2 linked regions of the Thiocapsa rosea genome follow. The main gene of each other region encodes a partner of the protein of the gene in region 2 in a complex. Links are inferred from orthologs where the notes say so. Each region holds a gene or a part of one and is shown on either strand. Other genes may lie near its edges. The genes, in order: dnaX and dnaN.

Region 1 (16,853 bases), 1.3 Mb from region 2 along the record:
CAGATGGAAGGCGATGCGCTGCGCCGACTTGGGCCCGACGCCGGGCAGGCACCGCAGGGCATCGATCAACTGACCGAGAAGCGGGCGCTCGGACACGGCGTCGGGCCGCGCCTAGAAGGGCAGCTTCATCCCGGGCGGCAAGGGCAACCCGGCGGTCAGCTCCGCCATGTTCTCCTTCGCCTTCTCGGCCACGCGCTGGCTTGCACCGTTGACGGCGGCGGTGATGAGATCCTCGAGCATCTCCTTGTCGTCGCCCATCACGCCGGGGTCGATCTCCACCCGACTGACCTGATAGCGGCCGTTCATGGTCACCTTGACCATACCGCCGCCGGACTCGCCGACGACCTCTTCCAGGGCGAGCCGCTCTTGGGCCAGCTTCATGTCTTCCTGCATCTTCTGCGCTTGCTTGAGCAGGTTACCGATTCCACCTTTCATCATGCGTTGTCGCGGGAAACCTCGGCCCCGGGGCCGAGGCGGGATAGCGCACGGCGGCGAACGCCGTCCATCTCCCGCATCCTCTCTTCTCGGTTGGCTATCTCGTTGGAAGAATCCGTCGCAGTGCGACCCCAGTCCACCCGAACCTCCGCACGGAGATTCGGCGCAACAGAAACGCCCGGCGCGTCGTTTGCGTGCCGGCACGCCGGTTTCAATCGGTCGGCTCGATACTCCCGGCGATCCAGCTCGCGTCGAGTTCGTCCTGCATCGCGCGCGCAACCGGGTCCTCCTCCATCGCGGAGACCGCCGCCTGACGACGCTCGCCGGTCTCGCGCTCGCGTCGCTGGGCCAGGGTCTCGCGCTGCGGCCGGGCGACCTGGATGTCGAGCTTAACCGCCGTCCCCATGGTCTTTTCCAGCGCGGCGTGCAGGCGCGCTTCCGCACCCGGGGAGCGCAGATGCTCGGCGGCCGGATCCAAGCCGAGCGAGAGTTGCCCGTCCGCCCAGCCTTTCAGATCGCAATGATGGGCGATCTGGCTCGCGATCCCGCCCAGCTCCAGACGATCCACGAGCGCGAGCCATTCCGCGTGCGAGGTGAGCACGACTGCACGCGCGGCGCCCGGAGTCTCGGTCGGCGCGTAGACTGCGGCAGCCGCACGCTGCGCCGGCGCAGGCTCGGCGACGCGCGGCTCGGCAACCGGCCGGAGCATCGATACCGGTGAGGATACTGGCGAGGACGCTGGCGAGGACAGTGGCGAGTTGGCCGCACCGCCGGGCGCGGTCTCGCGCAGGGGCGCGGGGCGCGTCGGCGCTCGCGTGGGTTCGTCCCGATGCGGACCCGGCCGAAACGCCAGGGCGCGCAGCAGGACCATCTCGAAACCGGCGCGCGGATCGGGGGCGAGCGGCAGGTCGGCTTGCCCGGTCAGCGCCACCTGATAATAAAGCTGTAGGTCCTCGGCCGGGAGCGCGCCTGCCAGCGCCTTCAGACGCGCGGCATCCGGATCGTCCGGGGCCAGTGTCTCGGGCACCTGCTGAAGCAGTGCCAAGCGGTGCAGCAGCGTGATCAGCTCGCGCAGCAGCTCTTCGAAATCCGGCGTGAGGGAGGCCACGCGCTCGACCTCGGTCAGCACGCGCGCGCCGTCGCCCGCCGCCAACGCGTCGAGCAGATCCAGCGTCAGATCACCCGGCAGGGTCCCGAGCATGGTGCGCACGCCCGACTCCTCGACCCGCCCGCCGCCGAAGGCGATCGCCTGATCGAGCAGACTCAAGCCGTCGCGCATGCTGCCGTCGGCACCGCGGGCCAGCAAGGGCAGCGCGGAGGCCTGAAACTCAAGTCCCTCGGCCTCCAGGACATGCTGGAGCCGGGCACGGATCTCCTCGGGCAAGAGACGGCGCAGATTCAACTGCAGACAGCGCGAGAGCACCGTGACCGGAACCTTTTGCGGGTCGGTGGTCGCGAGCAGGAACTTCACATGCGGCGGCGGCTCCTCCAAGGTCTTCAACAAGGCGTTGAAGCTGTGGTTGGAGAACATGTGCACCTCGTCGATCAGATAGACCTTATAGCGTGCACGGGCCGGGGCATAGGGGACGTTGTCCAGAAGCTCGCGGGTCTGGTCGACCTTGGTGCGCGAGGCGGCATCCACCTCGATCAGATCGACGAAACGCCCGCCGTCGATCTCACGACAGGACGCGCAGACCCCGCAGGGGCGCGCACTCACACCCTCCTCGCAGTTCAGCGCCTTGGCGAGGATGCGGGCAAGCGTGGTCTTGCCGACACCGCGGGTGCCGGTAAAGAGATAGGCATGATGGAGCTGGTCGCGATCGAGCGCGTTGGAGAGTGCGCGGACGACATGCGATTGTCCGACCAGATCATCGAAGCTCTTGGGGCGCCATTTGCGGGCGAGCACCTGGTAGGACATGCGTGGTTCGAGTCGGAGGAATTCCGTGTGGGGCGGCTGATAGAGTGGCGCGTGGTGAACGGTGATTGGCTGGAAACGAATCCACGAAGACGACGCCCACCCGCCCGACCCGATCGGGTGGGGCGGCGGCCGACGCCAGCCACACCCCGGCACACGCTTCAACCGCTGCGGCTGCTCCCTTCCGGGCCTGACCGGGTTCACGGTTTCGCGTTGCGAGGGGACCGGCGCAAGCCACCATGACATCGACATGCGGGCCGTGGCCCGAATCGACGCGCAAGGTTAACAAAGCGCACGACCGAAGACAAACGCCCGACGCCGGCTCGCTGGCTCGACATTGGCTCGACACTGGCTCGACATCGGCCCGAAACTAGCTCGACAATGGCCCGACACCCGAATCGACCCGACCGCCCGGGCGTGGCAGACTCCACGCGGACGACCCGTGGCCGGGGCCGAGCATCCGACACGGCCGAGCCCGCCGGCTCGGGACCCGCGCAAACAGACCCGCCGAGGCATTCTCATTACCCATGCGTCCTATCGCCCCGCTCATCCTTGTCCTCGGGACGCTCGTCATCGGCGGCGTCGGCGATCTCGCCGCCGAGACCGAGCCCCCTGCAGTCTCAGCCTCCGAAACCCAGCCGGATGTCTGGAACAGAACCCTCGAGACCGCCACCGGGTGGTGGGAGCGCTCGCGCGACTTTGCCGATCGGGCCGTCGCCGATGCGAAAGGACTCTTTGCCGACGATCGGGATTTCGCCCGGGTCTGGGGCTCGGTCGTCCCCACGCTGGACTCGGCATTGGTCCTGGAAGAGCGCCACGGCGAGCTGCCCGAGAAGACCTGGTTCGGGGCCGATCGGCGCTCCAATCGCGAGGAGATCAATGCCCTGCTCGACACGGCGGTGCAGATCCTCTCGACCTCGCCGATCCAAAACTACCGCGAGCGGATCCGGATCCTCCAAGCCCAGATCGAGAAGGCCCGTGCCGGGATCGCCGACGCCCGGCAGAAGCGGATCGCCGCCCCCGCGGAGTCGACGCTCAGAAGGACCGTCGCCGATTACGATCGACTGATTGGATCGCTGGAAGACGACATCGACCGCCTGAACGGCGAGCTGGCCGCGGTGAAGCGGGAATTCGCCGGCGAGCTGCGCGGCATGGGTCTGGAGCTGGCCGACGATCAGCTCGAACTGCTGCTCTCGACCGTCGTCGGCGACAATATGATCGACCTGGGCATCTTGTTCGACAACGTCAAGGCGGTCACCGCCCAGCTCGAGGTGCTGGTCGCCCAAAGCGGCGAGGATCTACAGAGCGCGCGACGCTATTACGGCCTCTATGTCGTCCTGCTGCAGGCGCTCAACCGCATGCACCTGCAGATCGAGGAGGCGATCGGGGAGCAGTATGTCCCGCAGATCGACGCCATCATCGCGCGTGCCCAAGAACTCTCCGGCGAGACCCGAGCCCTGCAGCGCGAGTCGCCGGGACGCCAGGAGGTGCTCGCGGCCAACCTGGAGGCACAGCAGTTGACCGTGCAGGCCGCCGAGATCTATCGCCGCTACCTCGCGGAACAGGCTGCGCAGGTGAAGCAGGCAAGACGCGAGCTCGAGAAGGATATCGCCGCCGCCTGGAACACCTACGAGACCGTCCGGGTGTCCGGCGAGCTGGTGAGCCTGGTGCGATCGAGCCAACAGCTGCTCGACGGCCTGATGAATCGCCAAGTCCCGACCCTGCGCCCCTTCGAGAATCTGGAGATGCAGCGCGAATTCCAAAAACTCACCGAGCAGCTGCGAACCCGCAGCGCCGGCTGAATCCCGTATCCATCCGCTATCGACGAGACCACGAACATGAAGATCGCCCGCTTTCTCGACACCCACTGCACCGTCCACTACGGCATCCCGATCGACGCCGGGCATGCCCGCCGGCTCGGCGGTCACCTCTACGAGGGTCTGACCGAGACCGCCGACGAGATCGCGGTGGCGCGCTGGCTGGCGCCGATCGTCCCGGTCAACGTCTACGGCATCGGCCTGAACTATCGCGCCCATGCCGAGGAGACCGGGGCCGCCATCCCGGCCAACCCGGTCGTCTTCATGAAGCCCACCACGGCGATCACGGATCCGGGCGCGCCCATCATCCTGCCGAACGCCTGCGAGCACGGACCCGAGGTCGACTACGAGGCCGAGCTCGCCGTGGTCATCGGCCGCACCGCGCACGACGTCCCGGTGGCGTCCGCGCTCGATTACGTGCTGGGGTACACCTGCGCCAACGACATCTCCGCGCGACGCTGGCAGAAGGAAGGCGGCGCCGGCCAATGGATTCGCGGCAAGAGCTTCGATAGCTTCTGCCCGCTCGGGCCGGTCTTGGTCACCGCCGACGAGATCCCGGACCCGCAAGCGCTGAGCGTCATCTGCACGCTCAACGGCGAGCGCGTCCAGACCGGCCACACCAGCGACATGATCTTCACCATCGCCGAGCTGATCGCCTTCCTCAGCCGCGACACCAGGCTCTTGCCCGGCACGGTGATCATCACCGGCACCCCGCCCGGCGTCGGCTTCGCACGCACGCCGCCGCTGTTCCTGAGCGCGGGCGACCGGGTGGTGGTCGAGATCGAGACGATCGGGGCGCTGGAGAACCCTGTTGAGCAGGCGCGAAGCCTGGCCTGAGGCGGAGAGGGTCGGTCGGTGATCGTCGGTTGTGCCGAGCCGCGCGAGGCACAACCCACCGTCGGCGCATTGAATTCGATCCCGCGGGCCGCCTGGCCGGCGGAAGAAGACGACTGCAAGTCGTCGATCCCGGGGACATCGTCACTTCGCGACGATCGCAGGCATCGCTTCGCCACTCACCACTCACTACTCACTACTCACTACTCACCACTCACCACTCAGCTCGAAGCGCGTCGTTCCGCCCTCGATCCAAACCGCCGAGGGGCAAATGACCGAAGACGATGTCGCCCTCGGTCCCGTCGTCGAGGGCGATCTTGCCGATGCCGTTGCGGCCGTCGCTCGCGCGGATGATGTCGGCCCAACCGCTGCGACCGTCGTCGCAATAGACATCGAAGACGGCGTCGGCCGAGCCGGTGAAGGCGTTGTAACCGCCGCGGCAGGCGTTTTGGCCGTTGGAGACGCGGAAATCGGCCGCGAAGGGCGAGGAGCGATAATCGCCGGTGTAGACCTCGCCGCCCATGATGACGGCGAAGGGACCGGAGGTTGAATAGCCCGGCGGCAACCGATTCGGCTGGCCGCGGTCGATCTCGTCCAAGACCTCGCTCACGCAGGAGGAGTAAGACTCCGGATCAAGGTGGGCGCAGAGACGCCGAGCATAGTCCATCGGCGAAACGCTCGCGCTGATCCCGCCCAGATGATTCGGCGGCACGAGTCCGCAGGCCCCGAGCAGGAGCGACAATAGGGCAGCGACATGGAAGCGGGTCATAAGCGTTCTCCGCGCACAACGACCGGTAAACCGAGCGGCCGGGACGGGTGAGCCGGACCGGTGATCGTCCCGGTCGAGACCGCCTCGATCGTCTCCTTGCCCGGTGAGCACGCGGTCAGTTTAGGCCCAATCGCGCCGGCCGGGGAGCATTAAACCGCGCCCCGCGCGGTATGCGATGTTTTTGGACGGGATCGGCCCCGGTCGACTTGACGACCGCTGGAGACGGCGCGGTTTAAGACCGAGCGCGCATGAAACCCATGCATCGCACCCTGCACAGCGGGGCGCTTTCGGACTACAGTTCCCGGAACGGCGAGACGCGCAGCGACCGACCCCGATCTCGAATCAACCCGACACGGAGCGACTCAGGGATGCGAACCAGGCCATTCATCCACGGATCCAAGCCAGGCGAGGGGCTGCCCGAGACGACGCGGCTTGTCGCGCGGTGGAGCACGCGTCTCCTCGCACTCGGCCTTTCGAGCCTGCTCCTCGCCGCCCTGTCATCCGGCTGTGCCCAAACGCCGGGCTTGCCCGGACAACTCGCCGAGCTGAGCTGTATCGGCGGATGCCAAGGTGTCCGAGACCAATGCAACGCCGATGCGCGCTACAGCTATCGCCAATGCCAGGCAGGCTACAGCGAGGCGTTCGTCGACTACCGCTGGTGTCTGGCCTCCGCTTTCGAGCGCTCCGAATGCGGTTATCCCTGGTGGTCCTGCGCCGAGAACCTCTTCGGCTACTGCGCCAATCGCGCTACCGAGTGCGAGCAAGCCTGCCGCGCACGCAGCACCGCTCAAGACCAGTGGAGCCGGGACCGGTAAACGGGGTCGAAGGATCTGCTCGTTGTCGTTGTCGTTGTCGTTGTCGCTGTCGTTGTCGTTGTCGTTGTCGTTGTCGTTGTCGTTGTCGTTGTCGTTGTCGTTGTCGTTGTCGTTGTCGTTGTCGTCCGGTATTCGATTACGACGACGACGAATTCCCCGACGGTTTATTCAAGACTGGCGGCGTAAGCGGACCAGCACCACCCGAATACAAGCAAAAAACGTAGGATGGGTAAAGCGCAGCGAAACCCATCCTCCCCGCTCCGACGCCCAAACCCATCCTCTCCCGCCCGCACCCGTGCGCGCAACGATTCGGCCCGCAAACAAAGGGTCTCGGATACCAAAGATCCATTCGCCCCCGTCAAGCCCCGCGCCGCCAAGCCGTCCCGCTCGGTCCGTCCTCGAGACCGATACCCGCCTCCGTCAGCAGCGTGCGCAGCCGATCGGCCTCGCCCCAATCCTTGGCGGCGCGGGCGGCGATTCGCGCCTGAACCAGGTTCTCGATCTCTTCATCCGACAGCCCCCCGTCGTCGGCCCGGCCACGAAGATAGAGCTCCGGATCCTCCTGCAGGATGCCGAGTACGCCGCCGAGCCGTCGCAGCACGGCCGCCGGACCGGCGGCAGCGCCGGGATCATCCGCTCGGATGCGGTTGACCTCGCGCACCAGATCGAACAACACCGCGAGCGCCTCGGGCGTGTTGAAGTCGTCGTCCATCGCGGCATGAAAGCGCTCGACGAAGGGCGCGGCAACGGACGCATCCGGCGTCTCGGACGCGACATCCGGCACGCCGCGCAACGCCGTGTAGAGTCGGGTCAGCGCCGCACGGGCCTGCTCGAGGTGCTCGTCGTCGTAGTTCAGCGGGCTGCGATACTGGCTGGTCAGGATGAAATAGCGCACCTCCTCGGGACGGAAGCGCTCCAGGATCTCGCGCACGGTGAAGAAGTTGCCGAGCGACTTGGACATCTTCTCTTCGTTCACGCGCACGAACCCGTTGTGCATCCAGACGTTCACGAAGGTCTCGCCGGTGGCCCCTTCGGACTGGGCGATCTCGTTCTCGTGATGCGGGAACTGCAGATCCGCCCCGCCGCCGTGGATGTCGAAATGATGGCCCAGTGCGCAGGTGCTCATGGCCGAGCACTCGATATGCCAGCCGGGCCGTCCCGGTCCCCAGGGCGAGTCCCAGGCCGGCTCGCCCGGCTTGGCGGACTTCCAGAGCGCGAAGTCCAGCGGGTCGCGCTTGGCCTCGTCGATCTCGACCCGAGCGCCCGCGCGCAGATCCTGTGGATCCTTCCCCGAGAGCTTCCCGTAGCCCGCAAAGCGCGCCACCGCGTAGTAGACATCGCCGTTCTCGGCGACATAGGCGAGCCCCTTCTCGATCAGGGTGCCGATCATGGCGAGGATCTCGTCCATGTGCGCCGTGGCGCGCGGCTCGTCGGTCGGAGGCAGGATCCCGAGCGCATCGGAATCCTCGTGCATGGCCTGGATGAAGCGCTCGGTGAGCGCCTGCATCGGCTCGCCGGCCTCGGCCGCGCGACGGATGATCTTGTCGTCGATGTCCGTGATGTTGCGGATATAGGTCACCTCGTACCCGAGCGCGCGCAGATAGCGATAGACGACATCGAAAACCACCATCACGCGCGCATGACCCAGATGGCAGTAGTCGTACACGGTCATGCCGCAGACATACATGCGCACCTTGCCGGGCTCGATCGGCTCAAAGGGCTCTTTGCGGCGGGTGAGGCTATTGTGGATCTGCAACATGGAATGCACTCGCGAGTGGGTTGGTCCGGGCCGCAAGGGGTCCGGAGCCGGGTTCCGGCAAGCCCGGCATGGTAACAAAGCCGAGGATGCAGGCGTGAACCCGCCTTTCCCCGACTGCGCAAAGGCCGTACCATTCAACCTAGATCGCGTCCGGAGCAAGACGCGCACTTTCGAGTAAGCTCGACGTTTGGCGCGTCCAGGCCCTTCGTGGGAACGCGGTTTAAAATTTGATCTTTTTGAATACCTTAAACCGCGCCGGCTCCGACATGTGTCGGAGCCGGCGCGGCCGAGCCAATCCAACAAACGACGCATACCGCGCCGGGCGCGGTTTAAACCCGCGTGCGCCGCCGGCGCGCCAGTACAGCCTGCGGAGATCCCCGATGATCAAGCTCACCACCACCCTCGGCGACATCCTGATCCAGCTGGATGCCGAGAAGGCGCCCAAGACCTGCGCGAACTTCGAGCAGTACGTCCGCGACGGTCACTACGACGGAACGCTGTTTCACCGCGTCATCGACGGTTTCATGATCCAGGGCGGCGGCATGACGCCGGACTTCACGCCCAAGCCGACACGCGCTCCGGTGGAGAACGAGGCGAAGAACGGACTGAAGAACCTCAACGGCACGCTCGCCATGGCGCGCACCATGGACCCGCACTCGGCCACGTCGCAGTTCTTCATCAATGTCGCGGACAACGGCTTCCTGGATTATCCGGGGCAGGACGGCTGGGGATACTGTGTCTTCGGATACGTCGTCGAGGGGATGGATGTCGTGAACGCCATCCGCGGCGTTCAGACCGGCTCCCGTCACGGGCACCAGGACGTGCCGGTGCAGGATGTTGTCCTCGAGCAGGCGGTCGTCGCCGACTAACGCGCCGAGGCGGGACACGCGTGCCGACCGAAGACGTCAGCGTCTTCGTCTCCGACCTGCATCTGTCGCCGGATCGACCGGCGACGGTGGATCTCTTCATCGCCTTCCTCGCCGGGCGCGCCCGCGAGGCGGATCAACTCTATCTCCTGGGCGACATCTTCGACGCCTGGATCGGCGACGACGACGACGGCACGCCCAACGCCGAGGTGAAGGCCGCACTCGCCGCCGTCACGGCCTCCGGGGTCCGCTGTCATCTGATGCACGGCAACCGCGACTTCCTGATTGGTCGGGCCTTCTGCCGCGAGACCGGATGCCGGCTCCTGCGCGACCCGACCCTCGCCCGGTTCGACGGCGAGCCCACGCTGCTCATGCACGGCGATCTGCTCTGCACCGACGACGTCGCCTATCAGCGATTTCGGCGCCGCATCCGCAACCCGCTGGTGCAGCGCCTCTTCCTCTGGCGATCACTCGCGGCGCGTCGCCAGGTCGCCGCCGACTACCGCCGCAAAAGCGGAGCCGCGACCGCCGAGAAGGCCCTGGACATCATGGACGTCAACCAAGAGACGGTCGCACACTATCTGCGCCGTTACGGCGCCGCGCGCCTGATCCACGGGCACACCCATCGTCCGGGCGATCATCGCCTGCAGATCGACGGCCGAGAGGCCGTGCGCTCGGTGTTGGCCGAATGGCACCCGGATCAAGGCGAGATGCTGGTCCACGGACCCTCGGGTTGGCACCGAGAGGCCGTACAGTCTTCAGTCGACAACCTCTACAGGCTGTAGACGCGTAGGTCGTGGTGACGATCGGAGGCACAACTGACAACAGCTCTCGTTGTCGTTGTCGTTGTCGTTGTCGTATTCGTGGTTGTCCGGAATCCGATTACGATTACGATTACGATTACGACAACGACAACGACAACGATTAGGGTTGTCGCTTTTGCCGAGACGGGCGAGGCACGACCCACGCCCGACACGTCCGGCAGGCACGCAAAGCTCGATCAAAGGGGGTCGGTTAGGGGATCACGCCCGATCGCCTCGGTCACGCGCGCGTCGGCGGTCGCGAAGGAATAGCCGCATTCCTGCGGCGTCATCTGTTCGGCGGCCACCCTCGGATATTTCCGGCAGCTCGGCGGGCGCATCGCGTAGACCGCGCAGCGGCTCAGACCTTGGTCGTCGAAGCGCAGGAAGGGACAGGGATAGGGCAGCTTGCAGCAGGCGCCGCAACGGTTGCATGCGCCCGTGCGATCGGGATCGACCGGCAGAAGCGAAGTCAACAAGCGCTTGGTTTTATTGAGCATTCGACATGGTTTTCCGAAAGAGTCATCGATCTGCCGGCCGCATCTGCTCCGGTCTGAGGCGCGGTGTAAAATAGCGATCTGCGTCGTCCAGGTCGACCGATTCCCCTGCCGCGTCGACCAGCGGTTGCTCGTAATCCTTCCATCCGCGCAGGCCCGTCTGCAGCGAGGAAACCTCTTGGTAGCCGAGCAGATTCATCGCATGGGCGGCCATGATGCTGCGGTATCCGGAGCGACAGACCACCACGACCTCCCGGTCGCGCGCACGCACCAGCTCCGGGACGGTCTCCTCGTAGTCCCATTCGCAGGCGGACTCAAGGATACCGCGCGGGACGTTGAGCGACCCATCGATATGCATCGCCGCGAACTCGTCCGGCTCGCGCACATCCACCAGCAGCAGATCCGGGTTCGCCGCAAGCCGCTCCTCGAGATCCCAGGGCATGATCTCCTTCACATCGCTCAAACAGTCTTTGATGAGCTCTAAAAAGTTCTTCATCGCTTTAAACCATATACAGAGCGAGATGCTCATTTTCGAGTGGGTTCGACGTTGGGCGCATCCACGGCCCCCGCCTCGGACTCATCCGAGATCGCGGCTCGCTCTGCGCTCGCACAGACCGCGCTCCACTGCAATCACGGCCGCCTCCACGCGCGAGTGCACGTCGAGCTTACGCAGGATCGCCTTCACATGGAGTTTGACCGTCCCGTCGGAAATATTCAGACGACGGGCGATCGCCTTGTTGCTCTGACCCTCGGCGAGATGACAGAGGATCTCGTGCTCGCGGGGCGTCAGATCGGCGATCCGACCCTCGGCCGCCGTACCCGCCGCCTCGCCTTGGACGGCCTTGGCCAGGACGATGGCCAGCTCGGGCGCCACCACCGTACGGCCTTGGACGATCTCGCCCAGCGCCGCAATGAGCGCATCCGGCTCCATGTCCTTGAGCAGATAACCCTGCGCGCCGCTCTGCAGCGACTCGATCACGTCGCGCTCCTCGGCGCTCGTCGTAAGCATCGCGATCGGCATGGTCGGGTGGGCCGCACGCAAGCGGCGGAGCATCTCCAGGCCATCGAGCTGCGGCATGCGCATGTCCAACAAGACCACGTCGGGCAGGGTCTCGGCAACCCGCTTCAGCCCCATCGCGGTATCGCCCACGGCCGCAACCACCTGGATGCCTCGGCGCTCCAACAACTCCTGAAGCCCGAACCGGAACAGGGCATGATCGTCGATCAACAGAACGCGCATCAGGCCGCCACCGATCCTTGGCGCGTGGTGCGCCGATTGCCGTCGAAGATGACCTCCACCCGCGTACCCTCCCCCGCCTCGCTCTCGATGCGCAGCTCCGCACCGATACGCCGCGCACGCTCCTCCATGATGGTCAGGCCGATGTGCTCGCCGGGATTGGATCCCGCCGCCGGGGTGCTGAAGCCGACCCCGTCGTCCTCGATCAACAACACATGTTGGCCGTTGGACTCCCGAGCCAGCATCACCCTCACGGTGTGCGCCTTGGAATGTTTGCGGATATTGGCCAGCGATTCCTGGACAATCCGCAAGATCTGCAGCTCCTCGCTGGCCGAGAGCTCGAACGGACGACAGTCGTTCTGAAAGAGCACGTGTGCGCCTGTCTCCTGGCCGAATCGGTGGGTGAGTTTCTCGAGCGCCGGCACCAGACCGCGTCGGTCCAAAGGGGCACGGAAGCTCGCCAGCAGCTCGCGCAGCTCGGTGTGGGCCTCGTCGAGCCCGTTGCGGATGCGGCTCAGATCATTGCGCGCCTCGAGCGAGATCGCACTGCCGCGCAGCGAGTCGGTCAGCATGCGGCACTGAAAGCGCAGGCTCGCCAGGGTCTGGGCGAGCGAGTCGTGCAGCTCGTGCGCCAAGGAGTTGCGCTCCTCGACGATCGAAAGGCGCCGCGCGTCGGCGTCCGAGCGCAGCTTGGCGATGGCGACCCCGAGGTGATGCCCCACGGTGGCGAGCAGATCCAGAATGTCCTCGCGGGCCTTCAGCCCGGGCCGGTCGACGAAGACGGTGTAGACGCCGAGCAGCTCGTCGCGATGCTCCAACGGCACGGTGACGACCTCCATCTCGCTGCTGGCGAACATCCGCCGGCCGTAAATCCTGGAGCAATAGCGCGCGTCGTTCCCGCAGAGGATCTCGCCCGGTGTGAGGACGCTCCCGCACAGACACAGATCCACCGGGCCGATGTCCTGCTCGCGCACCAGGTCGTCGTCCAGACCGATCGCCCCGACCAAACGCCGCGAGCCGTCGGGCATGACCAGACGCACGGTGGCGGCCCGGCCGTTGATCATTTCCTTCAAGACCCGTAGGAAGCGCAGCAAAAGCTCGTCGACACTCTCGGCCTGATGGATGCCTGCAGCCACGTCGTAGAGGATCTTCAGCGAGGCCGTCTTCTGGGCCAGCCGCATGGTCTGGCGTGCGACGCGGTTGTCCATCTCCTCGTAGAGGTCGGTGAGCTCCTCGTTGAGGCTGCGGATGTCGCGCGCCACCTGAGCCAGAACACCGGCATCGTCCAACGCATCGCTCGCGCCCGGCTCGCCTTGACAGACCCGCGAGAGCGAGTGTTCCAGGCGCACCAGAGGCAGCAGCAGTTGGCTACGCAACCGGCTCCAAATGAACAGGCCGGCGAGCGAGGCGCCGACGAGCGCGGCCATCGCGAGCGGTGCCGTCCAGCCCAGATGCGGCCGCGCACCCTGCAGGGTCAACAATGCGATTGCCGCGGCAAGCGCCGCCCCGAGCACGACCAAGGGCATGGCGAGCCCGGCCGCGCGCAGGACCTCGCGAACCCGCGACGCCTCGATCTCCTCGCCCCGCTCGGCGACGATCCGCGCTTGACTCAGGCTCACGGCGACACCTTCGGGGCCGGAGGCGTCGCGACGCGCACGTCCGTCGTATCGACCGGGTCCGGACCCGTGATCGGCACCGGCGCATCCGGCCCCTCGCGCTGCTGCAGATCCCACATGGCGGCATAGTGCCCGCCGGCCTCCAGGAGCGCGCGATGCGTGCCCTGCTCGCGGATGCGACCCTGCTCCAAGACGAGGATCAGGTCCGCGTCCACGACGGTCGACAGACGATGGGCGATGACCAGGGTGGTATGGTTCTCCGCGACCTCGGCCAGCGTCTGCTGAATCGCCTGCTCGGTGTGGCTGTCGAGCGAGGAGGTCGCCTCGTCGAAGACCAGGATCCGCGGCTGCTTCAAGATCGCCCGCGCGATCGCCACACGTTGCTTCTCCCCGCCCGAGAGTTTCAGGCCGCGCTCCCCGACCATGGTCTCCCAAGCGTCGGGCAGACTCTCGATAAAGGTCCGGATGTGCGCCATCTCGGCGCAGCGCTCGACCTCGGCGCGGGTCGCCTCGGGCCGTCCGTAGGCCAGGTTGTAATAGATGGTGTCGTTGAACAGGACGGTGTCCTGGGGGACGATGCCGATCGCCGCGCGCAGGCTCTCCTGGGTGACCTCGCGCAGGTCCTGTCCGTCGATCAGGATCCGCCCGCCCGTGACGTCGTAGAAGCGAAACAGCAGACGCGCCAGGGTCGATTTGCCGGCGCCGCTGTGACCGACGACGGCGAGGGTCTGGCCGGGTGCGATCCGGAAATCGACGTCCCGCAGGATCGCCCGTTCGTGCTGATAGTGAAAGTCGACGTGCTCGAAGCGGATCTCGCCCTCGCGCAGGCGCAATGCCTTGGTGTCCGGGGTGTCCTGGATCTCGGGTCGACGCTCGAGCAGCTTGAAGACCAGATCCATGTCGGCGAGCGCATACTTGATCTGCCGATAGACGATCCCGAGGAAGCCCAGCGGGATGAACAACTGGAGCATCAACGCGTTGACCAGGACCAGGTCGCCGACACTCATCTCGCCCTGCACGACACCGTTGGCCGCGAAGGCCATGATCAGGGTGACGCCGATCGCGATGATCGCGCCCTGACCGAAATTCAGCAGTGACATGGAGGTCTGACTCTTGACCGCCATCTCCTCCCACTCCGCGAGGGTGCCGTCGTAGCGGTCGAGCTCCATGCGCTCGTTGCCGAAATATTTGACCGTCTCGTAGTTGATGAGGCTGTCGAAGGCCTGATTATTGGCCTCCGAGTCCAAGCGGTTCATGCGATGCCGGTAGTCCATACGCCATTCGGTGATGGCGAAGGTGAAGGTGAAGTAGACCGCGACGGTCCCGAAGACGACCAGGGCGAAGGCCGGGCTGTACTGCTTCAAGAGGATCACCGCCACCAGGGTGAACTCCACCAGCACCGGCAGGACGCTGAAGGCGACATAGTTCAGAATGGTCGAGACCGATCGGGTGCCGCGCTCGAGGTCGCGGCTGATCGCGCCGCTCTGACGCCCCAGGTGATAGCGCAGCGAGAGCCGATGCAGATGGTCGAGCACCTTGGTCGAGAGCCGGCGCATGGCGCGATAACGCACCCGGGCGAAGACCACGTCGCGCAGCTCGTTGAAGAGCGAGGAGCTGAGCTTGAGCGCCCCGTAGACGACCAGAAGCGAGACGGGCAACACCAGCACCTGATGCGGCGTGGCCTCGAAGGCATCCACGATATCGCGCAGCACCAAGGGGACGCCGACATTGGCCACCTTCGCCGCGATCAGACACACCAACGCCAGCATGGCACGCCCGCGGAACTCCCACAGATAAGGCAGCATTCCGCGGAGGTTGTGCCAATCGCGTCGGTCGGAATGGATGCGCTCGGTGGCGGCGATTCGGTTCATGCAATGTCGCTCTGGACGCGATTTAAAGGTGTCGCCCGATCGTTACCCGGTCGGCTCGCCGCGACGAGCCGCCCGACCAACCTATAGAAATGAGGACGCATCATGGCAGATCCCACGATGGACAGCACGGGTTGCAGCATGCACGAGCCCTACGCCTTGCAGGTGCTCGGCGACCAGATGGAGCCGGAGTTCCCCGATCGCTGTGTGGTGATCGTCGAGCCGACGGACAACCGTCAAAACAACAGCTTCGTGTTCGCCGAGGTCGAGGGCGTGCGCTGGTTTCGCAAGTATGTCCGCGAGGACAACGGCACCGAGCGGCTCGTCGCGGTGAACCGCATCTATCCCGACATCGATCTCAACGGACTGGACTGGCACGTCCTGGGCGTCATCATCCAACGCAACATCCGCCGTAAGATCAAACACTACGACTACTCCCAAGAGCCCGAGACCTCCCCGACGGTGGCCATGAAGGATCTGACCGGCCGGTGATGACCCACGACCCCGTACCCAAGCCGATTCGCGCCCCCGGCGCGCCCGACACAACCGAGCCCGTCCGCCCCCGCCGCGCGGGGCCGCGGATGCCGCTTTTGCTCGCTGCTGCGCCGATCGCAATCCTGGCTGCGACCCTGATCGCCTGCTCCCCCGGGGGGGACCCGCCGTCGAGCGCGAGCCGCGAGCGCGGTGCGCTCGATCACCTGGTGGCCACGGTCGTCGTGGAACGCGCCGCGACGACCAGCACCCACGAGCGTCCGGGCTCGCTGCGTCATCGCCGCCAGGTGCGCCTCTTCAGCCAAGAAGAAGGACGCATCACCGCGCTGGACGTCTTCGAGGGCGACATGGTCCGAGAGGGCGAGGTCCTGATCGCGCTCGAAGACGACATCCTGCAGGCCGAGCTCGACAAGGCGCGTGCGACCCTGGCGCAGGCCGAGCTCGACGTGGGGCGACTCGAGGATCTCGTCCGCAAGCGCGCCGCCTCGGACGCCGAGCTGTCGCAGGCCCGCACCGCCGTCGCCGTGGCGCGAGGCGATGTTCGACTCCTCGAGACCCGGCTGGACTTTACCCGGATGACGTCACCGTTCGACGGCGTCGTGACCGAACGGCTGGTCGAGCCGGGTGATTTCGTCTCGAGGAATACCCACCTTCTCACGATTGCCGATCCGGAGTCCTTGGTTGCGGAGGTCTTTGCCTCCGAGCTGATCCTGCCGCGGATGACTGTCGGCGACCCGGCACAATTGCGCATCGACGCCCTCGGCGTGGCGAGTTTCCCGGCACGGATTCTGCGCATTCACCCGAGTTTGGAGCAGACCAGCCGACAGGGCATCGTGGAGCTGACGCTCGAGGATCCGCCGCCCGGCGTGAAGGCCGGACAGTTCGTGCGGGTCACGCTCGAGACCGCCGCGGTGGAGCGTCTGCTGATCCCCTTTCGTGCCCTGCGACGCGATCGCGACGGCGAGCTCGTCTGGCTGATCACGGACGAGGGCCAAGCCTCCCGCAGAAAGGTCAGGAGCGGGCTGCAGATCGCCGATCGCATCGAGATCCTCGAGGGTCTCGCACCGGGCGATCAAATCATCACGCGTGGATTCCTCGGCCTGGCCGAGGGTAAAACAGTCAAGGTGGTCCCG
Region 2 (13,915 bases):
ATCTCGACTCGCTGCGCCGTCTCGGGATCGATCCGCTCGTGCATGATATCCGATTTGTCGAAGACAACTGGGAATCCCCAACCTTGGGTGCTTGGGGGCTCGGCTGGGAGGTTTGGCTCAACGGGATGGAGGTGACGCAGTTCACCTATTTCCAGCAGGTGGGAGGTATCGATTGTCGGCCGGTGACCGGCGAGATCACCTATGGCCTCGAACGGATCGCCATGTACCTGCAGGGTGTGGAGAGCGTCTACGATCTGATCTGGAGCCAGACCCCGGCGGGCGTCGTCACCTACGGCGATGTCTATCATCAAAACGAGGTCGAGCAGTCCGCCTACAACTTCGAGCACGCCGACGTCGATGCCTTGTTCAAGCAGTTCGACACCTGCGAGGCGGTGAGCGCCGCCATGGTCGAGAAGGGGCTCCCGCTGCCGGCCTACGAGCACGTCTTGAAGGCATCGCACACCTTCAACCTGCTCGATGCGCGCGGCGCGATCTCGGTCACCGAGCGGCAGCGGTTCATCCTGCGGGTGCGCACCCTTTCGCGAGCCGTCGCCCAGGCTTATTTCGACCGCCGGGAGGCCCTCGGCTTCCCGATGCTGACCCGCTAACGGGAGACGACTTTGGACGCAACCAGTAACCTTCTGGTCGAGATCGGGACCGAAGAACTCCCTCCGACCGCTTTGCTCGCACTCTCGAACGCCTTTGCCGGGTGTTTTCGCGAGCAACTCGACGGCGCCGGCATCGGCTTCGAGACGATCGAGCCCTTCGCCTCGCCACGTCGACTTGCCCTTTTGGTGCGAGGCATTCTGACCCGGCAGCCCGATCGGGAGATCCTGCGGCGGGGACCTGCCGTGCAATCCGCGTTCGGGCCCGACGGGCTGCCGACCAAGGCCGCCTTGGGTTTCGCCGGGTCGTGCGGTGTGCCGGTCGATGCTCTCGCTCGCGAGGTCACGGACAAGGGCGAATGGCTGGCATTCCGAAGCACGCTGTCCGGCGCGCTCACGACCTCCCTGGTGCCGGATGTGACCGAAGCCGCGCTGGCCCGACTTCCCATCCCCAAACGAATGCGTTGGGGCGAGGGCTCGGAAGAGTTCGTCCGCCCGGTCCACTGGGTCTGCTTACTCCTGGGGACCGAAGCGATACCGGGGCGTATCCTGGGCACCGAGGCCGGTCGCCACACGCACGGACATCGCTTTCATCACCCCGACCCGATCAACGTCCCCGACGCGACGGAATACGCCGAACTCCTGCGCTCGCGGGGTTCGGTCGAGCCGGATTTCAAACGGCGGCGGGATCTGGTACGCAGCCAGGTCGAGGCGCTGGCCGCGGCGAATGGTTTGCGCGCACGGGTCGATGACGCGCTGCTCGACGAGGTCACGGCCTTGGTGGAATGGCCAAGCGCGATTCTGGGCCACTTCGACGCGGCCTACCTCGCCATTCCCCCCGAGGTTCTGATCGAGACGATGCGCTCGAATCAAAAATACTTCCCGGTCGAGGACACCTCGGGTGTCTTGCAAGCTTCCTTCATCACCGTGGCCAACATCGAGAGCCGAGATCCGGATCAGGTCCGTGCCGGCAACGAGCGCGTGATCCGTCCGCGTTTCGCGGATGCGGCCTTTTTTTGGGCCCAAGACCTCAAACAACCGTTGGAAGGATATGCCCAACGGCTCGAGACCGTTGTCTTCCAGGATCGGCTCGGCACGGTCGCCGAGAAGAGCGCCCGAGTAGCGCGCCTGGCACGTGATCTGGCGTCCTCGATCGGGGTCGATCCGGATCTCGCTGCCCGCGCCGCTCGGCTCTCACGCTGCGATCTGGTCACCTCAATGGTCTACGAGTTTCCCGGCCTTCAGGGGACGATGGGGCGCTATTACGCCGAGCACGCGAACGAAGATCCCTGTGTCTGCGCTGCCATGGAAGAGCAGTATCTGCCGAGGTTCGCAGGCGATGTCCTTCCGACGAGCCCGTGCGGAAGGGTCCTGGCGATCGCCGATCGGGTCGATACCCTGGTCGGGATATTCGGCATCGGCTTGCGTCCCACCGGGGCCAAAGACCCTTACGGGCTGCGACGTGCGTCGATCGGCGTGCTGCGCATCCTAATCGAGACCCCCTTGGAGCTCGATCTACGCGAGCTGATTGCTTCGGCGGCATCCGCCTATCCGCAGGGCCTCTTGAGCAAGGATGTCGAGGCTGCTGCGCTGGCGTATGTGATCGATCGTTTGCGCGGCTACTACCATGAGCGTGGTGTCTCCGCGGATACGATCGAGGCGGTGCTCCACACGGGTGTCACTCGACCGACCGATCTGGATGCCCGTCTGGCGGCCGTCACGGCCTTCCGATCCATGAGCGGGTCGGCATCCCTCGCAGCGGCAAACAAGCGCATCCGCAACATCTTAAGCAAGGCAGGGGTCGACATCGAATTCGGCTCGGAGTGTCCGCAAACCAACGGGCAACTGCTCAAAGAGCCTGCCGAGATCCGACTTGCCGCTCGGGTCGAGGAGCTCTCCTCGCTGGTCGTACCCCTCGCCCGTTCCCGTGACTATGTCGGGGTGTTGCATCGTTTATCCGACCTCGAAACCGATCTCGAAGCCTTTTTCGACCAGGTGATGGTCATGGTGGAGGACCCGGATATCCGCGAGAACCGCATCCGACTGCTCAGTTCACTGGCGGGATTGTTCCTCCTGGTTGCGGATATTTCCCGTCTCCAAGAATGATGGATGGGTCAACTCAACGGGCGGTTGCGTTTTGATGTACGAGGGCGGCAGTGATGGTTGATCGGGTCGTGATTCTGGATCGTGACGGCGTCATCAACGAGGATTCGGAGCATTTCGTCAAATCCATCGACGAATGGATCCCTTTGGCGGGCAGCATTGATGCGATCGTGCGTCTCTCCCACGCAGGCTATCGGGTGGCCGTCGCGACAAATCAGTCCGGGTTGGCGCGCGGTCTGCTGACACCGGCGGACCTCGATGCCATGCACCGCAAGCTTCGGGATCTCCTGGCCGAGCAAGGAGGACGGATCGAGATGATCGTCTATTGTCCGCATGGACCCGATGCCGGCTGCGAATGCCGCAAACCGAAACCCGGCATGCTCGAGGAGATCGGAAGGCGACTCTCGGTGAATCTTGCCGGCGTACCCTTTGTCGGCGACTCGCTCGGCGACATCGTTGCGGCGAGGGCTGCCGGGGCCGATCCCTGGATGGTTCGCACGGGAAAAGGGGAAGGCACACTGGCGAGCGGATCCCCTGACCTCGTCGGAGTTCCCGCCTATGCCGACCTCGCGTCCGTCGCCGACGCACTTCTCCATGGATAGGCCGACATTCCGGGAGAGGCTGAATGCCGGTCTGATGCGCGGGGTGACCCTGACCCGTTCCCTGCTGTATCAGGTCGTTCTGGTCGGCTCGGCCCTCGTCTATTCCACCCTTCTTCTCCTCGTCGGTCCGATGGCATCGGACGAACGTCTCGATCGTCTGGCGCAAAGCTGGGCAAAGCTCAATCTCGTGGCATTGAAATGGATCTGCGGCCTGCGCTGCCGCGTCAGTGGACTGGACAGATTGCCTGTCGAGAACGCGATCGTTTTGAGCAAACATCAGTCGGCATGGGACATCCTCGCGCTGAGGGCCGTGCTGCCGATTCGCCAGAGCTGGGTCTTGAAGCAGGAGTTGATGCGCATCCCGGTCTTCGGGGCCGGTTTGAGGCGCCTGCACTGCATTCCGATCGACCGGGCCGCGGGACGTCGAGCCATCGTGGAGCTGGTGCGCGAAGGTCTGCGGAACCTGCAGAGCGGGCGGTGGGTGATCGTCTTCCCGGAAGGTACGCGCACGGCACCGGGCTGTCGCCGCCCGTACGCTATCGGCGGGGCTGTCTTAGCCGAGCGCAGCGGTAAACCCGTCGTGCCGATCGCGCACAATGCGGGTTCCTTCTGGGGACGGCAGAGCATCAGCAAGACACCCGGGACGATCGACCTGGTCATCGGCCCGACCATCCCGACGGCGGGGCGGAGCGCTGCCGAGATCAATGCGGCGGTCGAAGAATGGATTGAGTCGACGGTCGCTGCATTGCCTGGACCGGACGCGGTTTAGACGTCCAGATTCTCGACGTTGAGCGCATTGCGCTCGATGAATTCACGCCTCGGCTCGACGTGATCGCCCATCAGGGTGGTGAAGATCTGGTCGGCACCCACGGCATCCTCGATGGTCACCCGCAACAGGCGCCGAGTCTCGGGATTCATTGTGGTATCCCAGAGCTGGTCGGGATTCATCTCGCCAAGTCCTTTGTAGCGCTGAATGCTGTGTCCGCGCTGCGCCTCGGCGAGCAGCCAGCGGATCCCTTCGCCCAACTCGGTAATCTCCTTACGGCGTTCGCCGCGCGCAATGTAGGCTCCCGGCTCGATCAAGCCAGCGACCTTTCGGCCGTAATCCAGGATCTTTGCGTAGTCCGCCGTGTGGAAGAAGTCCAGCGGGATGATGCGGCTCTCCGGAATGCCATGGATCAAACGAACCAACTCCAGCGCGCCAGGACGAAGCGATGTCGGATCGGTGAGACGGAGCTGGTAGTGCAACGAAAGCGACTTGAGCTGATTCAATCGCCGCTCCATGTCGTTGCGCCAATCGGAGAAGGCTCCGGCATCAGCCAGCAGCGCATCGTCGAGCGGTGGCGCCTTGGCCAGCTCGTCGAGAAAGACCGCGTCGTAGCGTGTCGATAGACGCTTGATGATCCCGACGAACACTTGATAGTCCCGCGCGAGTGTTTCGAGCGCGGTACGGGCCAAGGGCACCGTGTCCGCATTGACGTGGAGGTCGGCACCGTCCAGCGCAGCCTGGAGCATCGCGCGGTTCAGGGCCGCATCGTCGAGCAGGTACTCCTCCTGCTTCCCCTTCTTGATCTTGTAGAGCGGCGGCTGTGCGATGAAGATATGGCCGCGTTCCACCAGCTCCGGCATCTGACGATAAAAGAAGGTCAACAGAAGCGTTCGAATATGAGCGCCGTCGACGTCGGCGTCCGTCATGATGATGATTCGGTGATAACGGAGATTGTCCGGGTTGTATTCTTCGCGCCCGATCCCGCATCCCAGCGCCGTAATGAGGGTACCGACCTCGGCAGAGGACAACATCTTGTCGAAACGGGCCTTCTCGACGTTCAGGATCTTTCCCTTGAGCGGAAGGATCGCTTGGAAGGCCCGGTCACGCCCTTGTTTGGCCGAACCGCCTGCGGAATCACCCTCGACCAGATACAGCTCCGAGTTGGCCGGGTCCTTTTCCTGGCAGTCGGCAAGCTTGCCCGGCAACCCTGCAACATCGAGCACGCCCTTGCGTCGCGTCATCTCACGGGCTTTGCGGGCCGCCTCGCGAGCCCGCGCGGCCTCGAGCATCTTGTTGGCGATCGCTTTCGCCTCCGCCGGCTGCTCCTCGAGAAAGATGTTCAACTGCTCGACGACGAGTGACTCGACGATCGCCTTCACCTCGGAGGAGACCAGCTTGTCTTTCGTCTGGGACGAGAACTTCGGGTCCGGCACCTTCACGGACAGGACCGCGGTCAAGCCTTCGCGCGCGTCGTCGCCGACCGGACGGATCTTCTGGTTGCGGTCGAGACCTTCGCGCTCGATATAGCCGTTCAAGGTCCGGGTCAGCCCGGCACGCAGTCCGGCCAGATGGGTGCCGCCGTCCTTCTGCGGGATGGTGTTGGTGTAGCAGAAGATCGTCTCTTGATAGCCGTTGTTCCACTGAATCGCCAACTCGACCGTGACGGATTGCCGCTCGGCGGTGAAATGGATCACGCTCGGGTGGATCGGCTCTTTGTTCTGGTTCAGGTGCTCCACAAAGGCCCGGATGCCGCCCTGGTACTCGAAGATGTCCTCTCGGCCGGTTGCCTCTTCGAACAACTCTATACGCACACCGGAGTTGAGGAACGAAAGCTCGCGAAGTCGCTTAGCCAGGATGTCGTAATGGAACTCGATGTGGGTAAAGGTCTGGTCCGACGGATAGAAGCGGATTTCCGTTCCCGTTGCATCGGTGTCTCCAACGAGCTTGAGCGGGTACTGAGGTTCTCCGAGGTGGTACTCCTGCTGATACAGGCGCCCCCCCCTGGATATCTTCAAAAAAAGGCGATCGGAGAGAGCGTTGACGACCGACACGCCCACACCGTGGAGCCCTCCCGAGACCTTGTAGGAGTTGTCGTCGAACTTTCCCCCGGCATGGAGGACCGTGAGGATCACCTCGGCCGCCGACCTTTGTTCCTCGGAATGGATATCCACGGGGATCCCGCGCCCGTTGTCGGTCACGGAAACCGAGCCGTCATCGTGCAGGATGACACGGATGTTGTCGCAATGGCCGGCAAGGGCTTCATCGATGGAGTTGTCGACGACCTCGAAGACCATGTGGTGGAGACCGGTGCCGTCATCCGTATCGCCGATGTACATGCCCGGCCGCTTACGGACCGCGTCGAGTCCGCGAAGGACTTTGATGCTCGTTGAATCGTAGGTCATGTGGCCTGGTCGAAATGCTGGATCGGTGGGAGGGCTCGCAAACGCTGGCTGCGCGACCGTTGATGGATCGCCGCATCACGCCTTTTTTGGAAGCATGGTGCGCCCCGCTGTCGGTGAGGTGGACGCCGGGGCAAGGCTGCTGCCTGAACACCCCCATTATACGGGAACGGGCGCCGAAGCGCCTTAAGGGCGGCGGGTGCGGATATGGGCAGTGGACGGTGAGGCCGTCAAACCGAGGACAACCTCGTCGGGGTAAGATCGACGATCGCAGGTGGGGTGAGGACGCCATGTTCCACGTGGAACATGGCGTCCGGCATCGTGGATCCATCGGCGATGCCCCCGGACTCGGCGCTCAAGCGTGCGATGAACAGCTGTGCGACCGACTCTCCGAGCACCCGCCAGAGTCGATCAGCGGTGCCTTTGTCGAGCTCGGCATCGACGTCGTCGAGGAGCCAGAGCGACGGCGCGAGCCCGGTCATTCGGTGAACACGTTCTGCCGCGAGCTGAAGAAGACAAACGACCACCTTTGCCTGGCCACGGGAGAGCCTCGATGGAGATCCGTCGCGGCCGATCCTGATATCGGCCCGGTGTGCGCCCGCGAGGGTCTGACCGCGTTGTATCTCCGCGCTCCGCCCCCGCTCCAGGATGTCCAACAAGTCGCTATCCTCCGGCCAACCGCGCTCGAAGAACAAATCGCACCCGTCTAGGAACGCAAAGTCGTCTGCGAGCGTTCTGAACTGGGCGCGCCACCGCTCCAGGAAAGCCACGCGTTTGCCTGTTATTTGGCCCGAAAGGTCGACGAATGCCGCATCCCAAGTCGACACGCGAGCGCCGCCTTGCCGGAGTGCCGCATTTCGCTGGGCGAGGACACGCCGAAGATCCGCCCGCAGCCGACCAAGCTGATGTTCCACGTGGAACACATTCCAGTCCAAAAGCCCGCGTCTGAGTGTCGGCTCCCCCTCCAACAGAATCTGAGGATTCTCCCCGACAAGCTTGACCCGCAGGGGGCTGTCGCTCGGTGGTAGCGAACCCAACGGGACACTGTTATACCGTCTCAGACTTCCCCGACCGCTTCGCTCAAAGACCAAAATCGAGTCGCTCGACGAATCCACCTCCCGAAACCGCCCTTCGATCAGCGTTCGACGCTCACCGTCGGTCGTGAGGGAACCCGCCTTGCGTCCACGAAAACTCCGGCCTCGAGCCAAAAGATAAACCGCTTCAAGCAGCGTTGTCTTTCCCGCACCGTTGTCCCCGGTCAAGAGGATCCGTTGCGACTTCTCCCGCAGGTCCAGATCCACGCTCCGGAGGTTTCTTAGATTCCTGATCCGCAGCGTCAAAAGCCGCGGACCTGTCAAACCGTCCATGAACTCCGCAGATCACAACCGCATCGGCATGACGACATAGGTTTCGTCCTCCGCCGCGAGACCACGCCAAACAGAGCTGCTCCCCGCATCGCTGAATCGAACCTCGATCTCCGTGCCCTCGACCGCACCCAAGACATCGGACAAATAGGCAACATTGAAACCGATCGCGACGGGCTCGCCGCTGTAGTCGAGCTCGATCTCCTCCTCCGCCTCCTCCTGCTCGGGATTGTGAGCCTGCAGCCGTAGGACGCCCTCCTCGAACGCCAAACGAACGCCACGATATTTCTCGTTCGACAGAATCGAGGTCCGTGCCAAGGCGCGCTTCAAGGCATCGTTACTCACCCTGGCCACCTTTCCGAGCTCGCGCGGGATAACCCGATCGTATTCCGGATAACGTCCGTCGACCAACTTGGAAGTCATGATCATGCCCCCGACCGCAATCCGAATGCTCCTCGAACCGACCGAAACCGTCACTTCCTCGTCGGTGGATGCCAATTGTCGCCGAAGCTCGAGGATTGTCTTGCTCGGTACGATGACCTGGACGCGTTCCGGCACATCCAAATCCAGGGTCCGATGAAATTTCGCCAATCGATGCCCGTCGGTGCCGACGGCCGTGATCCCGGTGCGTTCCCACTCGAGCAGTAGACCGTTCAGGTAATAGCGCACGTCCTGTTGGGCCATCGCGAACGAGGTTTTATCGAGAATCTGACGCAGGACGCCCTCCGGAACCTTCACCTCCACACCATCGATGTCGGCATCCATCAGCGGGAAGTCCGCCGCGGGCAAAGCACCGAGGGTAAACCGACCGCGTCCCGCAGTGACCAGGCAACGCTCGTTGTTCAGTCGAAACCGAATCTCCGTCCCTTCAGCCAGATTCCGGCAAATATCCATCAGCTTTCTAGCCGGAAGCGTGGTCTCACCCACCCCCGGCACCGTGGCGGTACAGCTCGTCCTCACCTCGACCTCTAAATCCGTTCCGCAAATATCGAGGCGGTCTTCGCGAGCGGACAACAAGAGGTTCCCGAGGATCGGGAGCGTTTGGCGTCGTTCCACCACACCGACGACTTTACTGAGCACAGGCAACAAGCGTTCACGGCTGACGACAAGCTCCATCGTGATCTCCTAAAACTTAAGTAATTTAAAAAACCTGTAGTAATAAGGGCTGTGCATGAGTGCAGGAGCGCCCACAACTGACCTTGGATCAGCGACATCGGCGTGCTCGACCGAAGACACAACCTCTGGGCAGTCTGTGTATAAGTTTCGACTCAAACCGCCTTCGATTTCTGTCAACACGCTATCCACAGCTATGAGGTCAGAGTTCTCAACAGGTTCTTGTAGTCCTCTTCGATCGATGCGTCGCTGTCGCGAAGATTCTTGATCGTCCGGGTCGCGTGCAGGACGGTCGTATGATCACGTCCTCCGAAGGCCCGTCCGATCTCGGGTAGACTGTGCTTCGTCAGCTCCTTTGCGAGCGCCATGGCGACCTGACGCGGGCGAGCGATCGAGCGACTGCGTTTCGCCGAGATCATGTCGGAGGTTCTGAGCTTGTAGTACTCGGCCACGGTCTTCTGGATATTCTCGATACTGACCTGTTTGTCCTGTGCGGCCAGCATGTCCCGAAGCGCATGTTTTGCCAGCTCCATGCTGATGGGTTTGCCGGTGAACTGAGCGTTGGCAACCAGACGTCGGAGCGCCCCTTCGAGCTCGCGAATGTTCGAGCGAATCCGCCGCCCGACGAAAAAGGCGACATCCTCCGGCAGATCCACACCCCAGAGGCTCGCTTTGCTGTGCAGAATCGCGACACTGGTTTCGAGGTCCGGCGGCTCGATGGAAACCGTCAGTCCCCAACCGAAACGGGATTTAAGCCGCTCTTCAAGGCCTACGACCTCCTTCGGAAAACGGTCGCTGGAGAGGACAATCTGTTGGCGGGACTCGAACAGTGCGTTGAAGGTGTGAAAAAACTCCTCCTGTGATCGCTCCTTCCCCGCAAAGAACTGAACATCGTCGATCAGCAGGGCGTTGACCGAGCGATAGGTCTTCTTGAACTCGTCGATTCGGTTGTGCTGAAGCGCCTTGATCATCTCGGCCACGAACCGCTCCGAGTGCAGATAAACGACCCGAGCGTTCGGGTTGGTCGCGAGGACGATGTTGCCGACGGCATGCATCAGATGTGTTTTGCCGAGCCCAACGCCGCCGTAGATGAAAAGCGGGTTGTATGCGGTACCCGGATTCTGTCCGATCTGGATCGATGCCGCCCGGGCGAGCTGGTTGGATTTACCCTCGACGAAGCTGTCGAACGTGAAATCCGCGTTCAAATTGGCACTCGCCCGCCGCGCGGCCAACTCACCGTCTGCATCCACGGGAACGGCGGCGGTGGAGATCTGGGCCGGCGTGCCATTCGAGGTGGAGTCTAAACCCCCGACCTCGAAGCTCAGCCTCGCGATCGCACCGTCGCTGTAGGCACGGCACAGGTCAAGCAGCCGCCCCTCGTAATGCTGGCGCGTCCAATCCAAGACGAACCGGTTCGGCGCGAACAACCGCAACCGACCCTCGTCCACCCGCGCCTGCAACGGCAGGATCCAGGTGTTGAACTCAGCCGAGGTCAACTCTCCTTTCAGTTGTCTGACACACTGTTCCCATACTCCCACGGTGGACTCCCAAAAACCCGCTTGCTGTTGTCGAGCAGGACCGTCGATCGCTCCGGCGCTCCTGATGGCTCGGCCGATCGGTCCGGAGGTTTCCCTCGCTGACCTCTCCCCGATCCGGTGTTGCGGCAGTCTAGCCTCCCGGACGAGACTTATCCACAACCGGTCGCCCAGAGCCCGAACCCTATCGGCATTGACTTTCAGGCGGAAATTGCTTATGTTTCCGCGCCTTTTAAGGCGGGGCTCAGCCGAGTCCCGGACGACGCGACTTCCGGAGCACCGAGCATGAAACGCACCTTCCAACCCAGCCGCATCAAGCGCGCGCGGACCCATGGTTTTCGCGCGCGCAGCGCGACCAAAAACGGCCGAAAGGTCCTCAATGCCCGCCGCGCCAAGGGTCGCGTGCGCCTGATCCCCTGAACCGCGCGGAGGATCGCGCCGAGCCGCCCGCGGAGCCGGATCAGACCTTTCCGCGGACCTGTCGACTCACCCTTTCCCGACAGTTTCGTGACGTCTTTGCCGAACCGCGGCGCCGCGGCGGCGCCGGCTTCCTCGTGCTGTACCGCGAGAATCAATTGGAGCATCCACGACTCGGGCTCGCGATCGCGAAGAAGTGCGCGCGCCGCGCCGTCGACCGAGCCCGTTTGAAACGGATCGTTCGCGAAAGCTTCCGGCTCAATCGCTCGCGCCTCGGCGGCTGGGATATCGTTGTGCTGTGCGCGTCCGGCGCGCCGGCCATGCCGAATCAGCGCTTGTTCGCCACCCTCGCCCGCGCCTGGGATACCATCGAGAAACAACCATGCGTCGAATCTTGATCGTCCTGATCCGCGCCTATCAGTACGGCATCAGTCCGCTCCTCGGGCCGCATTGCCGATTCCATCCCTCCTGCTCGCACTACGCCGTCGAGGCGATCGAGCGCCACGGATTCCTGCACGGCGGCTACCTGGCGATGCGCCGGGTGTCCCGCTGCCACCCCTGGCACGAAGGCGGCTTCGATCCAGTTCCAACCGAAAGGCAGACCAGTTCTCATGGATAACCAGCGTTTAATCCTGTTTTTCGCCCTGGCCGCCGTAGTGTTTCTCATCTACTCGGCCTGGATGGAAGACTACGGGCGCCCGGCTCAGCCGCAGGTGGCGCAGGAGCGCGGTCTGACGGTCGATGCATCCGCCCCCTCCTCCGCGGCGCCGGATGTCCCGCAGGTCGCGACGACCCCCGATGCCATTACCGCCGGCATGTCTGCCGCCGAAGCGTCGACGTCACCGACCGAGATCCCGGTCCGGGTCGAGACCGACGTCTTCCACATCGAGATCTCCCCGCGCGGTGGAACCCTCTCCGCGGCCTGGTTGTTGGATTACGCGACCGTCGCGGAGCGTCCGGACGAACCCTTCCAGTTGCTCAAGCCCGTTCCCCCGAACATGTTTATTGCCCAGTCGGGGCTGCTGGGCGAAGACCCCTCATTGCTGCCGACACATGAGGCGATCTTCGAGGCCACTCAGTCCGTCTATCGGCTCGGGCCGGACGAGAAGACCCTCGATGTCGAATTGGTTTGGGTCAGCGACACCGGCATCGAGGTCCGCAAACGCTACAGCTTCGAGCGCGGCAGCTATGTCGTGCGCACCAGCCAGTCGATCACCAACACGACCGACGCGCCTCTCGTCGCGCGCCAGTACAACCAGCTCCAGCGCACGGATCTCTACGATCCGAACGAATCGCGCTTCATCCACACCTTCACCGGTGCCGTCTATTACAGCCCGGAGGACAAGTACAAGAAGGTGTCGTTCGACGACATGCGCAAAGGCAAGCTCGACCGGAGTGTCGCCGACGGCTGGATCGCCATGATGCAGCACTACTTCCTGGCGGCTTGGATCCCGCCGGCGGGCGTGCTCGAGACCTTTTATACGAACGTCCTCGCCGACTCGCGCTACATCATCGGCAAGTACTCGCCCGCGGTCAGCATCGCGCCCGGCGCAACCCACGTCTTCGAGAACGAGCTCTTTGTCGGTCCGAAGCTCCAAGACCAGCTTGCGGGCGTGGCTCCGGGGCTGGAGCTGGCGGTCGACTACGGTTGGCTCACCGTCATCGCGCAGCCGATCTTCTGGGTGCTCAGCAAGATCTACTGGGTGGTCGGGAATTGGGGTTGGTCGATCATCTTCCTCACGATCCTGATCAAGCTGGCCTTCTACAAACTCTCCGAGACCAGCTACAAGTCGATGGCCAACATGCGTCAGCTGGCGCCTCGACTGCAGGCATTGAAAGATCGCTACGGCGACGACAAGCAACGCCTGAACCAGGCCATGATGGAGATGTACAAGACCGAGAAGATCAACCCGCTCGGCGGCTGTCTGCCGATCCTGATCCAGATCCCGGTCTTCATCGCGCTTTACTGGGTCCTGCTCGAGAGCGTGGAGCTGCGCTATGCGCCCTTCATCCTCTGGCTCGACAATCTCTCGGCGCCCGACCCCTACTTCATCCTGCCGCTGATCATGGGTGTCTCCATGTTCGTGCAGATGAAGCTGAATCCGCCGCCGCCGGATCCGATGCAGGCGAAGATCATGATGGCCTTGCCGTTCGTCTTCACGGTCTTCTTCGCCTTCTTCCCGTCGGGCCTGGTGCTCTACTGGACCGTCAACAATCTCCTGTCCATCGCGCAGCAATGGCACATCACCCGCACGATCGAGAAGCAGGCGGCCGCGGCCAAACGGAAGAAGTAGACCCTGTGGGTCGAGCGCAATGGTGACAGACACCATTGCAGCCGTCGCCACCCCGCCCGGATTCGGCGGGGTGGGCATCGTGCGGGTGAGCGGCAGCGGTGTTTCCCGTATTGCCACCGCCGTGCTCGGCCGGCTTCCTGCTGCGCGATCCGCGAGCTTCGCGACCTTCCGCGATGCTTCGGGCGCCTTCATCGACCAAGGCATCGTCCTTTACTTTCCCGCACCGGCATCCTTCACCGGCGAGGATGTCCTCGAGCTACAGGGCCACGGCGGCCCGGTCGTGTTGGATCTTCTGGTCCAGCGCTGCCTCGAACTCGGCGCCCGCCCTGCCCGCCCCGGAGAGTTCTCCGAGCGCGCCTTTCTCAACGGCAAGATCGATCTCGCGCAGGCCGAGGCCATCGCGGATCTCATCGAAAGCTCGACCGCGCTCTCCGCCCGGCTCGCCGGACGCAGCCTGCAGGGGGTCTTCTCGCAGAAGATCGACGACCTCATCGAGCGCCTCATCCGCATGAGGACCTACATCGAGGCCACGCTCGACTTTCCCGATGAAGAGCTCGATCTCGCTGCCGATCTCGGCGTCTCCGACGATCTTCGGATCCTCATCGGCCTCACAAGCGAGGTTATGGGTGCCGCGCGTCTGGGGCAGGTCATTCGAGATGGTCTCGCGGTCGTCATCGCCGGCCCGCCAAACGCTGGAAAATCCAGTTTGCTCAA

The links.
Region 1: the proteins of dnaN (region 2) and dnaX are in contact, whole or in part, in a cryo-EM structure (PDB 8GIZ), measured with the Escherichia coli proteins. The link is inferred for Thiocapsa rosea from one-to-one orthologs.

The regions. Positions count from the first base shown.
Region 1 is NZ_RBXL01000001.1:2,896,109-2,912,961, reverse strand. The notes cover bases 1-2,956. They hold dnaX (DNA polymerase III subunit gamma/tau), read right to left. Parts: upstream 2,354-2,956; coding sequence 647-2,353; downstream 1-646. Other genes in these bases: BDD21_RS12885 (coiled-coil domain-containing protein), read left to right, coding at 2,878-2,956; BDD21_RS12900 (YbaB/EbfC family nucleoid-associated protein), read right to left, coding at 112-435; recR (recombination mediator RecR), read right to left, coding at 1-96. Outside these bases: more of BDD21_RS12885, read left to right, coding at 2,957-4,152; BDD21_RS12880 (fumarylacetoacetate hydrolase family protein), read left to right, coding at 4,189-5,004; BDD21_RS12875 (hypothetical protein), read right to left, coding at 5,216-5,770; BDD21_RS12870 (hypothetical protein), read left to right, coding at 6,139-6,585; cysS (cysteine--tRNA ligase), read right to left, coding at 6,944-8,344; BDD21_RS12860 (peptidylprolyl isomerase), read left to right, coding at 8,725-9,213; BDD21_RS12855 (UDP-2,3-diacylglucosamine diphosphatase), read left to right, coding at 9,234-9,995; BDD21_RS12850 (hypothetical protein), read right to left, coding at 10,211-10,510; BDD21_RS12845 (rhodanese-like domain-containing protein), read right to left, coding at 10,533-11,003; BDD21_RS12840 (response regulator), read right to left, coding at 11,085-11,747; BDD21_RS12835 (histidine kinase), read right to left, coding at 11,747-13,363; BDD21_RS12830 (ABCB family ABC transporter ATP-binding protein/permease), read right to left, coding at 13,360-15,231; BDD21_RS12825 (S24 family peptidase), read left to right, coding at 15,334-15,720; BDD21_RS12820 (efflux RND transporter periplasmic adaptor subunit), read left to right, coding at 15,720-16,853. UniProt on the Escherichia coli protein: Part of the beta sliding clamp loading complex, which hydrolyzes ATP to load the beta clamp onto primed DNA to form the DNA replication pre-initiation complex.
Region 2 is NZ_RBXL01000001.1:1,592,821-1,606,735, forward strand. The notes cover bases 6,909-9,892. They hold dnaN (DNA polymerase III subunit beta), read right to left. Parts: upstream 8,959-9,892; coding sequence 7,858-8,958; downstream 6,909-7,857. Other genes in these bases: recF (DNA replication/repair protein RecF), read right to left, coding at 6,909-7,845; dnaA (chromosomal replication initiator protein DnaA), read right to left, coding at 9,150-9,892. In the rest of the region: glyQ (glycine--tRNA ligase subunit alpha), read left to right, coding at 1-608; glyS (glycine--tRNA ligase subunit beta), read left to right, coding at 621-2,711; gmhB (D-glycero-beta-D-manno-heptose 1,7-bisphosphate 7-phosphatase), read left to right, coding at 2,765-3,310; BDD21_RS07300 (lysophospholipid acyltransferase family protein), read left to right, coding at 3,303-4,079; gyrB (DNA topoisomerase (ATP-hydrolyzing) subunit B), read right to left, coding at 4,076-6,481; more of recF, read right to left, coding at 6,709-6,908; more of dnaA, read right to left, coding at 9,893-10,493; rpmH (50S ribosomal protein L34), read left to right, coding at 10,776-10,910; rnpA (ribonuclease P protein component), read left to right, coding at 10,907-11,305; membrane protein insertion efficiency factor YidD, read left to right, coding at 11,290-11,526; membrane protein insertase YidC, read left to right, coding at 11,519-13,201; tRNA uridine-5-carboxymethylaminomethyl(34) synthesis GTPase MnmE, read left to right, coding at 13,221-13,915. UniProt on the Escherichia coli protein: Confers DNA tethering and processivity to DNA polymerases and other proteins. Acts as a clamp, forming a ring around DNA (a reaction catalyzed by the clamp-loading complex) which diffuses in an ATP-independent manner freely and bidirectionally along dsDNA.